Regions from separate parts of the Paraliobacillus sp. JSM ZJ581 genome, predicted to be linked through region 2. Evidence: riboswitches for the same ligand, from Rfam matches in the RefSeq annotation. Region 2 holds a riboswitch; the other holds the start of a gene.
What was found. A riboswitch is a leader RNA that binds a small molecule or an ion and turns the genes downstream of it on or off. The one in region 2 is predicted to bind FMN.

Region 1: another riboswitch for FMN. It lies ahead of ribD (bifunctional diaminohydroxyphosphoribosylaminopyrimidine deaminase/5-amino-6-(5-phosphoribosylamino)uracil reductase RibD); the one in region 2 lies ahead of ACH6CY_RS10885 (ECF transporter S component).

The regions. Positions count from the first base shown of each region.
Region 1 is NZ_JBISEP010000005.1:124,790-130,681, forward strand. It holds gene murB (UDP-N-acetylmuramate dehydrogenase) at 1-869, shown strand, start outside; gene ACH6CY_RS05130 (VanZ family protein) at 1,162-1,683, shown strand; FMN riboswitch at 1,749-1,897, shown strand; gene ribD (bifunctional diaminohydroxyphosphoribosylaminopyrimidine deaminase/5-amino-6-(5-phosphoribosylamino)uracil reductase RibD) at 2,006-3,097, shown strand; gene ribE (riboflavin synthase) at 3,098-3,751, shown strand; gene ACH6CY_RS05145 (bifunctional 3,4-dihydroxy-2-butanone-4-phosphate synthase/GTP cyclohydrolase II) at 3,764-4,957, shown strand; gene ribH (6,7-dimethyl-8-ribityllumazine synthase) at 4,973-5,440, shown strand.
Region 2 is NZ_JBISEP010000019.1:24,781-30,672, reverse strand. It holds gene ACH6CY_RS10895 (potassium channel family protein) at 241-1,266, opposite strand; gene ACH6CY_RS10890 (M20/M25/M40 family metallo-hydrolase) at 1,449-2,507, shown strand; FMN riboswitch at 2,605-2,740, shown strand; gene ACH6CY_RS10885 (ECF transporter S component) at 2,902-3,474, shown strand; gene ACH6CY_RS10880 (pentapeptide repeat-containing protein) at 3,594-4,229, opposite strand; gene ACH6CY_RS10875 (hotdog fold thioesterase) at 4,315-4,704, opposite strand; gene ACH6CY_RS10870 (1,4-dihydroxy-2-naphthoate polyprenyltransferase) at 4,783-5,730, opposite strand.

The DNA.
Region 1 (5,892 bases), on a different contig from region 2:
CTAAAGAAAATATTTTAATAAATGAACCGTTAAGAAATTATTTGTATACAAAACTAGGTGGGAAAGCAGATTTCTTTGTTACACCAGCTAGTATAGAAGAAGTGCAAGCGATTATTCGTTATGCGAATAAGACGAAAATTCCGTTTACCTTATTGGGGAATGGATCAAATTTGATTGTACGTGATGGTGGGATTCGTGGTATTGTGATGAGTCCGAAACGCTTTATTAGCATCCGTCGTGATGGAGATTTACTCATTGCTGAGAGTGGTGCACGTATTATTGACGTATCTTATCGTGCATTAGATGAAAAATTAACAGGTCTTGAATTTGCCTGCGGTATTCCAGGGACAGTCGGAGGCGCTTTGTATATGAATGCAGGTGCTTATGGAGGAGAAGTTAAAGATTGCTTAGAGAAAGCGGTTGTTGTTGATCGGAGTGGTACGTTATTAACACTTGATGCATCCGAATTAGATTTAAGTTATCGGTCTAGTAATATTCCTGAAAAAGGATATATTGTACTAGAAGCGCATTTCCGGTTACAGCCCGGAGAAGAGAAGGAAATTAAAGCAGTGATGGATGACCTAACGTATAAAAGAGAGTCCAAGCAGCCGTTAGAGTACCCGTCATGTGGCAGTGTATTTAAACGACCACCAGGCTATTTCGCTGGAAAGCTTATTCAGGATAGTGATTTACAAGGAAAAGGTGTTGGTGGTGCAGAGGTTTCAACTAAACATGCTGGTTTTATTGTCAATAAAAATAATGCGACGGCATCCGACTATATTGCTGTAATAGAGATGGTGCAGCGAACCGTCAAAGAAAAATTTGGTGTTGAACTGGAACGAGAAGTTCGTATTATAGGAGAAGATTAAATCGCTCACTTTACAGCATACCTATTTTATGAGGTATGCTGCATTTATTTTTGAAAAAAATAGCTATGCCGACTATAGTAAGATTCACATGATGAAAGTCAATAATTTATGTTCACACACGAATGATATAAACACGCTTTAGTGAAGGTAACTAAATGGTTAAAACTGTACTAGAATAAAAAAAACTAGAATGGACAAGTAGTTTGTTTACATAGATATGGATATAATGAATGAAAGTTAAGAAAGGATTTAACAAATGATTAGTCTTGATCCCACCGTCATCTACTCGATATTGACATTGTTATGGTTATGGTATAGAGGAAACCGATATTTATCTCATAAAGGAAAATTTCGGTTTTTTAGAGAAGTAATTATAAATCTGTTTTTTGTCTATTTACTATCAGTGATTTATTTAACTATGGAGCCATTTTATTTCACTAATGAACTAGCAAAAGAAGGCGCAATTAGTTTTGATATCAATCTTTTTTATAATTTACTTCATATGGCAGATGGGTATCTAATGTATCAATTGTTATATTCTCTAGGGAATGTATTATTATTCGTCCCGCTCGGTATTTTTGTTCCATATTTATTTAAACATACAAGACATTTATTTATTGTTTTGTTAATGGGCTTTTCTTCCTCATTAACGATAGAGTTAACCCAAACATTTTTCACACCAACGCGATTGGCGACTGTAGATGATTTGTTTTTTAATACACTAGGTGCAGTACTTGGATTTGTCTTATTTACAACAGTTAGGTTTAGCTATTATAAGGCGATTCAATGTACAAGAAAAAACAGAAGTGCATAGATATGCAAAAGAAAAACACTTGAGTATCTGAATTAACTATGTTAAACTGTGAACAATCGAATAGGTAATTCCTTTGGGGTAGGGTGTAATTCCCGACCGACGGTGATAGATGGTGTAACTATCTTAAGTCCGTGACCCGGAGCACATATGTGTGAAGGTGGATTTGGTGAAAATCCAAAGCCGACAGTGAAAGTCTGGATGGGAAAAGGAATGACGAACAAACATAGCTAATAAGATATGTTTATTTATTGACGCTAATAAAGCCCCAGAATCAACTGATCTGGGGTTTTTCTATGCTTCCACAACAAAGGAGTGGATGCATATGAACAAGGAAAATTACATGGACATTGCGTTATCGCTAGCAGAGAGTACAATGGGACAAACAAGTCCTAATCCATCAGTTGGTGCAGTAGTTGTTAAAGATGGACGTATTGTAGGTATGGGGAGCCATTTGCAAGCTGGTCATGCCCATGCAGAAGTGATTGCAATCGATCAAGCGGGGGGAAAAGCAGAAGGTGCAGAGGTATATGTAACCTTAGAGCCTTGTGCACATGATGGAAAAACACCTCCGTGTGCAGACTTATTAATCGATCGTCATGTGAAAAAAGTATATATTGCTTGTGTTGACCCGAATCCCAAAGTAGCAGGTAAAGGGATTGCAAAATTAAAGCAGGCAGGAATTGCAGTAGAAGTTGGAATGAAGGAAGCAAGAGCGTTAGAGATAAATAAACATTTTTTTCATTACGTGACATATAAACGACCATATGTAACTTTAAAAGCAGCTATGACGTTAGACGGTAAAACCGCAACCAAAACAGGCGATAGTAAGTGGATTACCTCTAAAGAAGCAAGGCTTGATGTTCATAGTGAGCGTTCTATCCATGATGCTATTATGGTCGGTGTCAACACGATTCAACAAGATAACCCGCAGTTAACCACTAGACTACCCCAAGGTGGAATAAATCCCATTCGTATTGTTTTAGATACCCATTTATCGATAAATCACGCAAGTAATCTTCTACGTGATCACCAAGCACCTACATGGATTGTGTGTGGAAGTAAAGCAAAAACTAACGCATTTCAAAATACATTTCCTCACGTGAAACTATTACAGCAAGCGACACCCATCATTCAATTGACAGCGATTTTAGATCAGCTTGGTGAAATGGGGGTTCAATCTTTATATGTGGAAGGAGGGAGTACGTTACACGGTTCATTTCTATCTGGAAAATTATTTCAATCCTGTCATTGGTATATTGCTCCAAAACTATTAGGTGGATCAGACGCATATACGACAGTTACTGGAGAATCACCAGACAAGATGGTGGACGCACAAGAGTTGATTATTGATTCAATAAAACAGATTGGGTTAGATATAAAAGTAATTGCTCATCCAAAACAGGAGGCGGAGTAAGTGTTTACCGGAATTGTTGAGGAAAAAGGAACGATTTTATCTGTAAAACAACAAGCAAATAGTTTAAGTCTAGTCATTCAAGCGAAGACGATTCTTTCGGATGTGAAAGTTGGCGATAGTATAGCTGTAAATGGTGTATGCTTGACTGTTACTTCATTTCTTTCCGATCAATTTACTGTTGATGTGATGCCGGAAACGTTTCGATTTTCATCTTTATCACAAGTTCACGTAGGTACGGATGTCAACTTAGAAAGAGCCATGCACGCAAATGGTCGATTTGGTGGACATTTTGTATCAGGTCATGTTGATAAGGTAGGGAAGGTTTCAAAAATATGGACGGAAGCAAATGCACGATATTTCTCAATTAAAGTAGATAAAAAGGATATGAAGTATTTGATGTCAAAAGGCTCTGTTACCGTAGATGGCACATCTTTAACTATTTTTGACGTGGAAAAAGACTATTTTGTTATCTCCTTAATCCCTGAAACACAAAAGAAGACGATTTTAGGTGAGAAACGACAAGGCGATCTAGTTAACTTAGAGTACGACATGTTAGCGAAGTATATGGAAAATTTGATAAGAAATAACGCAGGAAACAAACAGACTAGTCAAATTACTAAACATGTTTTAAGAGATCATGGGTTCATTGATTAGGAGGAAACAGTTATGTTAAACACGATACCAGAGGCCTTAACAGCATTAAAAAAAGGGAAAGTAATTATTGTTGTTGATGATGAGAATAGAGAAAATGAAGGAGATTTTGTTGCTTTGGCAGAACATGCAACTCCTGAAGTGATTAACTATATGGCAAAAGAAGGACGTGGGTTAATTTGCACGCCAATAATGAAGGAATCGGCTAGTAAGCTAGGGTTAGAGGATATGGTTACTCGGAATACCGATTTACACGGTACGGCATTTACGGTTAGTGTCGACTATAAAGATGCACATACTGGGATTAGTGCATATGAACGATCATCAACGATTCAAAAATTAATTGACCCACAATCTATAGCAACAGATTTTAAACGGCCAGGGCATGTATTTCCACTGATTGCAAAAGATGCAGGTGTATTAGAACGGGCGGGGCATACAGAAGCTGCAGTTGATCTAGCGCGCTTAGCAGACTCTTATCCAGCAGGAGTTATTTGTGAAATTATGCAAGAAGATGGGACAATGGCACGTTTACCTACACTTAAAAAAATAGCTAAACAAGAAAGTATGCCAATTATCTCTATTCAGGATCTGATTGCTTATCGGAAAAAATTTGATACATTAATTCAAAAAGAAGTTGAAATAAAATTACCAACTAGTTACGGTGATTTTAAATTAATTGCTTACACTGAAAAATGGACAAAAAAAGAGCATTTGGCGTTAGTAAAAGGAGATGTAGCACCAGATGATACGCCTTTGGTACGCATTCATTCCGAATGCTTAACTGGAGATGTATTTGGATCACAGCGTTGTGATTGCGGTCCTCAATTAGAAAAAGCATTGACTGAAATAGATGCAACAGGTAAAGGTGTATTAATTTATATGCGACAAGAAGGAAGAGGCATTGGTTTGTTAAATAAACTTAGAGCCTATCAATTGCAAGAAGAGGGATATGATACTGTTGAAGCCAATCATCAGTTAGGATTTCCTGATGATTTACGTGATTATTCGATTAGTGCACAAATGTTAAGAGACATCGGAGTAAAGCAGTTAATATTACTAACAAATAATCCGAGAAAAATTGCTAGTATGACCGAGTATGGAATCGATGTTGTGAAACGAAAAGAAATTCAGATTCCACCAAATAAAGATAATGAAAAATATTTAAGTACAAAGAAATCAAAATTAGGACATTTATTAAAAGGGTAAGGAGAGAAGTTGAACATGGCAAAAATAATTGAAGGTAATTTAGTAGGAACAGGTTTAAAAATTGGGATTGTTGTAGCACGATTTAATGCATTTATTACAAGCAAGCTATTAGGTGGAGCAGAAGATACACTACGTCGTCATGGCGTTATGGAAGAAAATATAACAATTGCATGGGTTCCAGGAGCTTTTGAAATACCATTAGTCGCAAAACGAATGACTTCCTCAGGAAAATATGATGCAGTTGTTACTTTAGGCACGGTCATTAGAGGTGCTACACCTCACTTTGATTATGTCTGTGCAGAAGTTTCAAAAGGTGTGTCAAAAGTAGCGTTGGATGCTGATTTACCAGTGATATTTGGTGTGCTCACAACAGAAACGATTGAACAAGCAATTGAACGAGCTGGTACGAAGGCAGGAAATAAAGGTGCAGAAGCAGCTGTATCTGCAATTGAGATGGCCAACTTGCTTAATAATATAAATTAATCATTGTGCAAAAATAAACGTAATGTTGATACAGCCCCCTACAATTAGAGTGAAAAATCTAACTGTAGGGGGCTGTGCCGTTGCGTTCATTTTCTCTTAAATACCCGCTTAATAAATGGAATTTCAGTTTGTGTTGTTCTCATTGGACAAAAAATCTATTACACGGAGAAAAGTTTTTTATTTTTCAGGCGTATCGCATCTATTAACTGCTAAATTATTTATACGAATGAAAAGCAGATGAGCATCCATAATAAGTGTGTTAAGGATGCTCATCTGCTTTTCATTCGTTGCTTTATATCTTGTCTTAATCTCCTTTGCCTTCGTGTTAAAGGTGTGAAATGGTAGCTGAATCATAGCATGGATGTAGTGAAGATTAACATAGTAGCTAAAGAACATTAAATTACTTTAATAAAAAGGTGAAAGTTTCATGTGATTAATAAAAAAACGTTGAA
Region 2 (5,892 bases):
TGTTTGATAAATCGAGTTTATTGATCGTTTGAGACCAGAAAATCGTGTGATGTGTTTGATAAATCGAGTTTATTGATCGTTTGAGACCAGAATATTCGTTCAAGTGTTCGATACAATGGATTTAATGAACACTCTTGAAAGTAAAACTAGTGAAAATGTCTGTTACACATTATTTATAATATAAGTTTAATAAAAGAGATGGTGGAGTGAAAATCACACCACCACATTTGACAGAGGACCTTAAGTCATCGGTGTCAATAAAAGTAATTGATCATTTTTGTGTAAAGCTGTATGAAAAGGAGGGTTCACCCACATCTTGTCTTCCCTTATTACTCCAATCAATAATCGCTCTTCCGAAACAAAATTAGTTGAGGCTTCTAAAAATGTTTGCCCTATTAAATTTGTAGGAATGTGTATAGAAGAGAATTGTTGTGTTGCAAGGATTTGGATGAATAAATCAAAGGGTTGTACGGTGGATACATGGAAAATTTCTTGAAAAAACAGTGTCCCCATGAAATCGTTGGATCGAATAACTGTTGTAGCTCCTGCTCTTTTTGCATTTGAAACTTGTTCTTTTGTTAAAATTTCTGTGACCACATGGATATCGGGATTGTTTCCTTTTATTGCAACTGTTGTTAAAATACTTGTTTGATCCGCCTCTTGTTCTTTTTTTGCGGGATCAGCAGTAATAATTGCATAAGCCGCACTTTTAATATTTGCTTTTTGTAATACCTCATCAGAAGTTGGATTGCCTCTAACAAAATGACAGGCATGTTCTTTATGTGGAAATTGTTTTAAAGAGTGATCAATTAATACAAAGGGCTCTTTTTTTTGATATGTTTGCATCATTTTTAATAATTGTCGTGTTCGCTCGTTCCACCCAATAAAGATGATGTGATTTTCTCCCTTAAACGTTGTATTTCCTTTCGCTATTTCTTCTTCTCTTCTAATTGTAGCAGCGGAGATGGTTGCCATATAAAACGTGACGAGTCCCCCACCTGCTAAAATTAACAAAATGCCAATTACTTTACCGAACGTACTTAAAGGAACAAAATCACCATAACCAACGGTCGATCCAGTGACAAATGCCCACCAGATACCTTCAAAAACAGTTGGAAAATGAACAGGTTCTATTAAATGAATACTGAATCCGAATAGGAACATTAAGGTGATTACTGTTAAGAGTAATCGAATTAAAACAGGTAATCGGAAGTAATACGTCATAAATTTATATAAGTACATTTCTTCGTCCTTTCTTTGTAGCATTAATCATGCATATCAGTTTGGATATTCTATTATGTGCTTGATACAAAAAGCAACATAAAACGAACTGCTCAACCTCTTTGCAAATTTATTTTCCTAGCGCATCCTTATATAGTTGTTGTTACATGTAGTATTGCCTGAAAATTTGATATGATGTTAGTAGATTATTTAGGAGGTCTTACATAATGGAAAAAGAACGACAAGCATTTTTATTGGAACTATTACAAACGCCTTCTCCATCTAGTTTTGAGATGGAGATTCAGAAAAAATGGATAGAAGAGGTCAAACCGTTTGCTGACGAAATTATTACCGACCATGCAGGTAACGCAATAGGAGTTTTAAATAAAGAGGCACCATTTAAAATTTTATTAGCAGGACATTGTGATGAAATCGGACTTATTGTTAATCGAATAGATGAACAAGGTTATTTATTTGTAGAAAAAATGGGTGGAATCAATCCAAAAGCAGCAATAGGAATGAAAGTGACTATTCTTGGTTATGGCAAAACAATTACAGGAGTTATCGGAGTGAATGCACAACATCATGGTGGAATAACAGGCGATTTTGACTTAGAAGATATATTTATCGATTGTGGTGCAAAATCAAAAGAAGAAATAGAGAAATTTGTACAAATTGGTGATTTAGCCGTTTACAAACGAGAACCAGAAATATTGATGGATCGTTATGTGTCTGGACGTGGATTGGATAATCGAACTGGTGCATTTATTGTTGCTGAAGTACTTCGAAGGCTTTCCAAGAAAGAAATCAATGTGGGTGTCTACGCTGCTAGTACTGTGAATGAAGAGACGAATATGGGTGGCGCTTATTTTGCTGCTGCTAGTATTGAACCGACCATGGCAATCGCATGTGACGTAACTTTTGCTACTGACTATCCAAATGTTAACAAGAATAAGCACGGTGATATAAAGTTAGATGGGGGACCAGTCTTAGCAAAAGGTGCACCAATTAACCGAAAAATAAATAAACTATTAGAAGATACAGCGAAACGTTTAAACATGAAGGTACAATATGAATTGACACCAAGAATGACTGGGACAGATGCAGATAAGATGCGCTTAACAGGAAAAGGTGTCCCCGTCAGTCTCGTCTCATTGCCATTGCGCTACATGCATTCCCCAGTCGAAACTGCGAGCATAAAGGATATAGACGAAGAAATTGATTTATTAGTAGAAATGATTGCTGCGATGACTGGAAAAGAAAGTTTAAATCCACTTGAAAACTAGTAAAATGTGCTATGTCACTAAATTGTGAAAAAATATACATGCAAAGCACTTCACAAAGATTACAGTTCGTTGTATAATGTATGTAATTAAATATCGATTCTATCTTCGGGGCAGGGTGTAATTCCCGACCGACGGTAACAAGCGATTAGCTTGAAGTCCGTGACCCGCATTTTGCGGTGGATCTGGTGAGAGTCCAGAGCCGACAGTTAAAGTCTGGATGGGAGAAGATACGGAGCAAGAAGGTATAATTACTATGCCTTTATTTCCTAATACATTTGAACTCTAAAGCCCCCCACGAGTGGTTTTAGAGTTTTTATTTTGTTAGGGAAGATAGTTGCTCTCCCTTCATCAATAGTAAGCATGGAATCGATAAAGATGAAGGAGGAAGATCGTGATGCAATCATCACATTTGTTAAAGTTAATTATTATTGCATTATTAGGTACCATATCAATGGTTTTACTCTTTATCAATTTCCCGATACCATTTTTACCACCATACTTGAAAATTGATTTTAGTGAAGTGCCAGCTTTAATTGCAGGATTGCTATTCACACCGGTGGTGGGAATCTTAGTAGAAGCTATAAAGAACGCACTTTATTTGCTTTATACAGGTGCAAGTGATCCTGTAGGAGCTGTAGCCAATTTCATTGCTGGAACTTTGTTTATTTACCCAGTAGCGCTTCTATACCATAAATTAAAAGGTAAGAGAAGTATTGTTACCGGTCTCGTCACTGGTACCGTTGTAATGGCTCTTGGAATGAGTGTTTTGAATTATCTTATCATTTTGCCCGCTTATAGTTGGCTAATGGGGTGGGAGACAATGAGTAACGGAGTGAAGTTAGCTACTGTTTTAGGCGGGACGCTACCATTCAATTTTATTAAAGGAGTTATTTTGACTGCTTTATTTATACCGTTATTTGTTAAGCTAAAACCGTGGATTGATCAAAAAAGAATTACGTTTCACTAATTTGATGATTGAGTAATAAGAGAAAGGGCATTTCAAACACAACGTCCTTTCTCTTTTTGTTTGTCTTATATTAAGTATAATAATTGTTATGGGGTGGCAGGGGGGGATGAAATGCTGTTTTAGTCTGTGATTTGTAATCCTAGTAAGCTTGAAAACTGGATTGCCTGATAGGTTGATACTTTACACCCTTTTAAGTCTTCGATAGAAACGACTAGTTGACTAAACGTAGAAGTACTTATATCAATTCCTTTTAGTGATGTATGGTTGAACTTTGTGCCATTAAGGTTACATACGTCAAATGCTACATTTTTTAGTTTGCAGTCATAAAAATCTGTATCTTGGAGTGCATTTTCTTTAAAGATAACATTTTTTAATTTTGAATTTGCTATGATAGCTAAGCTTAATACACAATTTTCAAATGTAACATTTCCTAAACTTGATTCTGCAATACTAGTACCAACTAATTTGCTGTTTACAAATGCTACTCTATGAATGGAAGCATTCCCAAAATTAACATTAGATAAATCGCAATTTTCAAAGCGTACATCAAGCATGTCGATCCTACCAAAATCTGTGTTTGAAAACTTGCTATTTTTTATTACTACATTTGCTAGCTGCACACCATCTAATATTTCATTTTCAAATAGACTGTTGCTTATGATACACGAGTTAAATGTTGGATCTTCCTCATAAAGAATATCATGAAAATTTTTAGCCTTTAATTCGGTGTGAATGTTAGGAGTATCAATCTTCATTTTGTATCTTCCTCTCATTTAAAATGTATATAGATTAAAAAATGTTTGACGAATTTATTTAGCACAAATAATATAGCTTTAAGAATTAGAATGCGATCTTCTTCTTCACTCCAATTGTACATCTAGCAGTAGAAATGAGTTTTTCAGCTTCATCAACAATATCTATTTGCCAGACCATTGTTGTTTTTCCAATATGTTTAGGTGTCGCCTGAGCGATTACCCATCCATCACGTTTGCTTTTTATATGATTTGCATTTATCTCCATTCCGAATACAAGTTGTGTTGCTTGATCAATATTAGCTAATGCACCAACACTTGCGGCAGTTTCAGCTAATGCAACATTGGCTCCACCATGCAGAAATCCCATTGGTTGTTTTGTTTTGTTATTCACAGGCATCTTTATTTCAACCAAATTAGCCTGGTTTGTGATTAGCTTCATCTCTAAATGCCCCATTAATGTATCATTGAAGTTCATTTGTTTTTTTCCTCCTAATAATAAGAGCAAGAACAATATTTGCTCTTGCTGTGCAATATACCACATATTTTTAATGTTTTACAGTGAAAAAGGAATGAAAATTTGTAACAGTAGTGAAATCCCAAGTAAAACACCGTATAGCGTATTTGTTTGTGCTGTAGCAATCATTGCAGGAATTTTTTCAACATTTGTTTTTTTACCACTAAATTGATTGATCGCTTGTTTGGCTTTTTTTCCACTTAATAATGCAATAATGGACCAAATCGGTAAAATACCAAATCCAATAAATACGATCGTTAATCCATAACTAACGATAAAACAGGTCGCTAAAAATGTTATAGCTTTATTTTGACCGAACAAAACAGCAATGGTCTTCCTGCCATTTTCTTTATCATTATCTAAATCACGTATGTTATTAGCTAACAAAATCATTCCGATAAAAATGGCAACCGGGATGGAGATAAGTACCATATCAGTGGAAATAGTCATTGTTTGCACGTAATAGCTAATTCCAATTAACATCGTACCCATAAAAAAACCAGATACTAATTCGCCGAAAGGGGTAGATGCAATCGGGTATGGACCACCTGTATATAAGTATCCAACTAACATAGAAATTAGACCAACTACCATTACCCACCAATTAGACTGTAAACAAATGTAAACCCCTAATGACATTGCCAATAAGAAAAAGGTATTAGCTAAATGTAAAACTTTTTTAGCAGGAATGCCATCTCGCACAATCGTTCCACCGATGCCAACAGAGTTTTCATTGTCCAATCCTCGGACATAATCATAATATTCATTATACATATTTGTTGCTGCTTGAATAAGCATGGAGGCAACAAGCATTACGATAAATAGCAAAAAATGAATCGAACCATCTAATATAGCCAGCATTGTACCAATAAACACTGGTACAAAGGAAGCAGTTAGTGTATGAGGTCGTAAAAGACGCCACCAAATATGTAAGCCGGGTCTTTCGTTTAATGTAGCTTGAATTGTTTTATCTTCTAATGATTGCATTGTCGTGCTCTCTCCTAACTATCGTATAAAAACCTTTATTTATAGAAATAATGTAATACATTCGCATTCAGTGTAACATGAAAGAAAAGATCGCTTGTGCTGATATCATAATAAGTTTAGAGAACGAACGTTAGCGTGTCAACAAATTGACACATTTTTAAA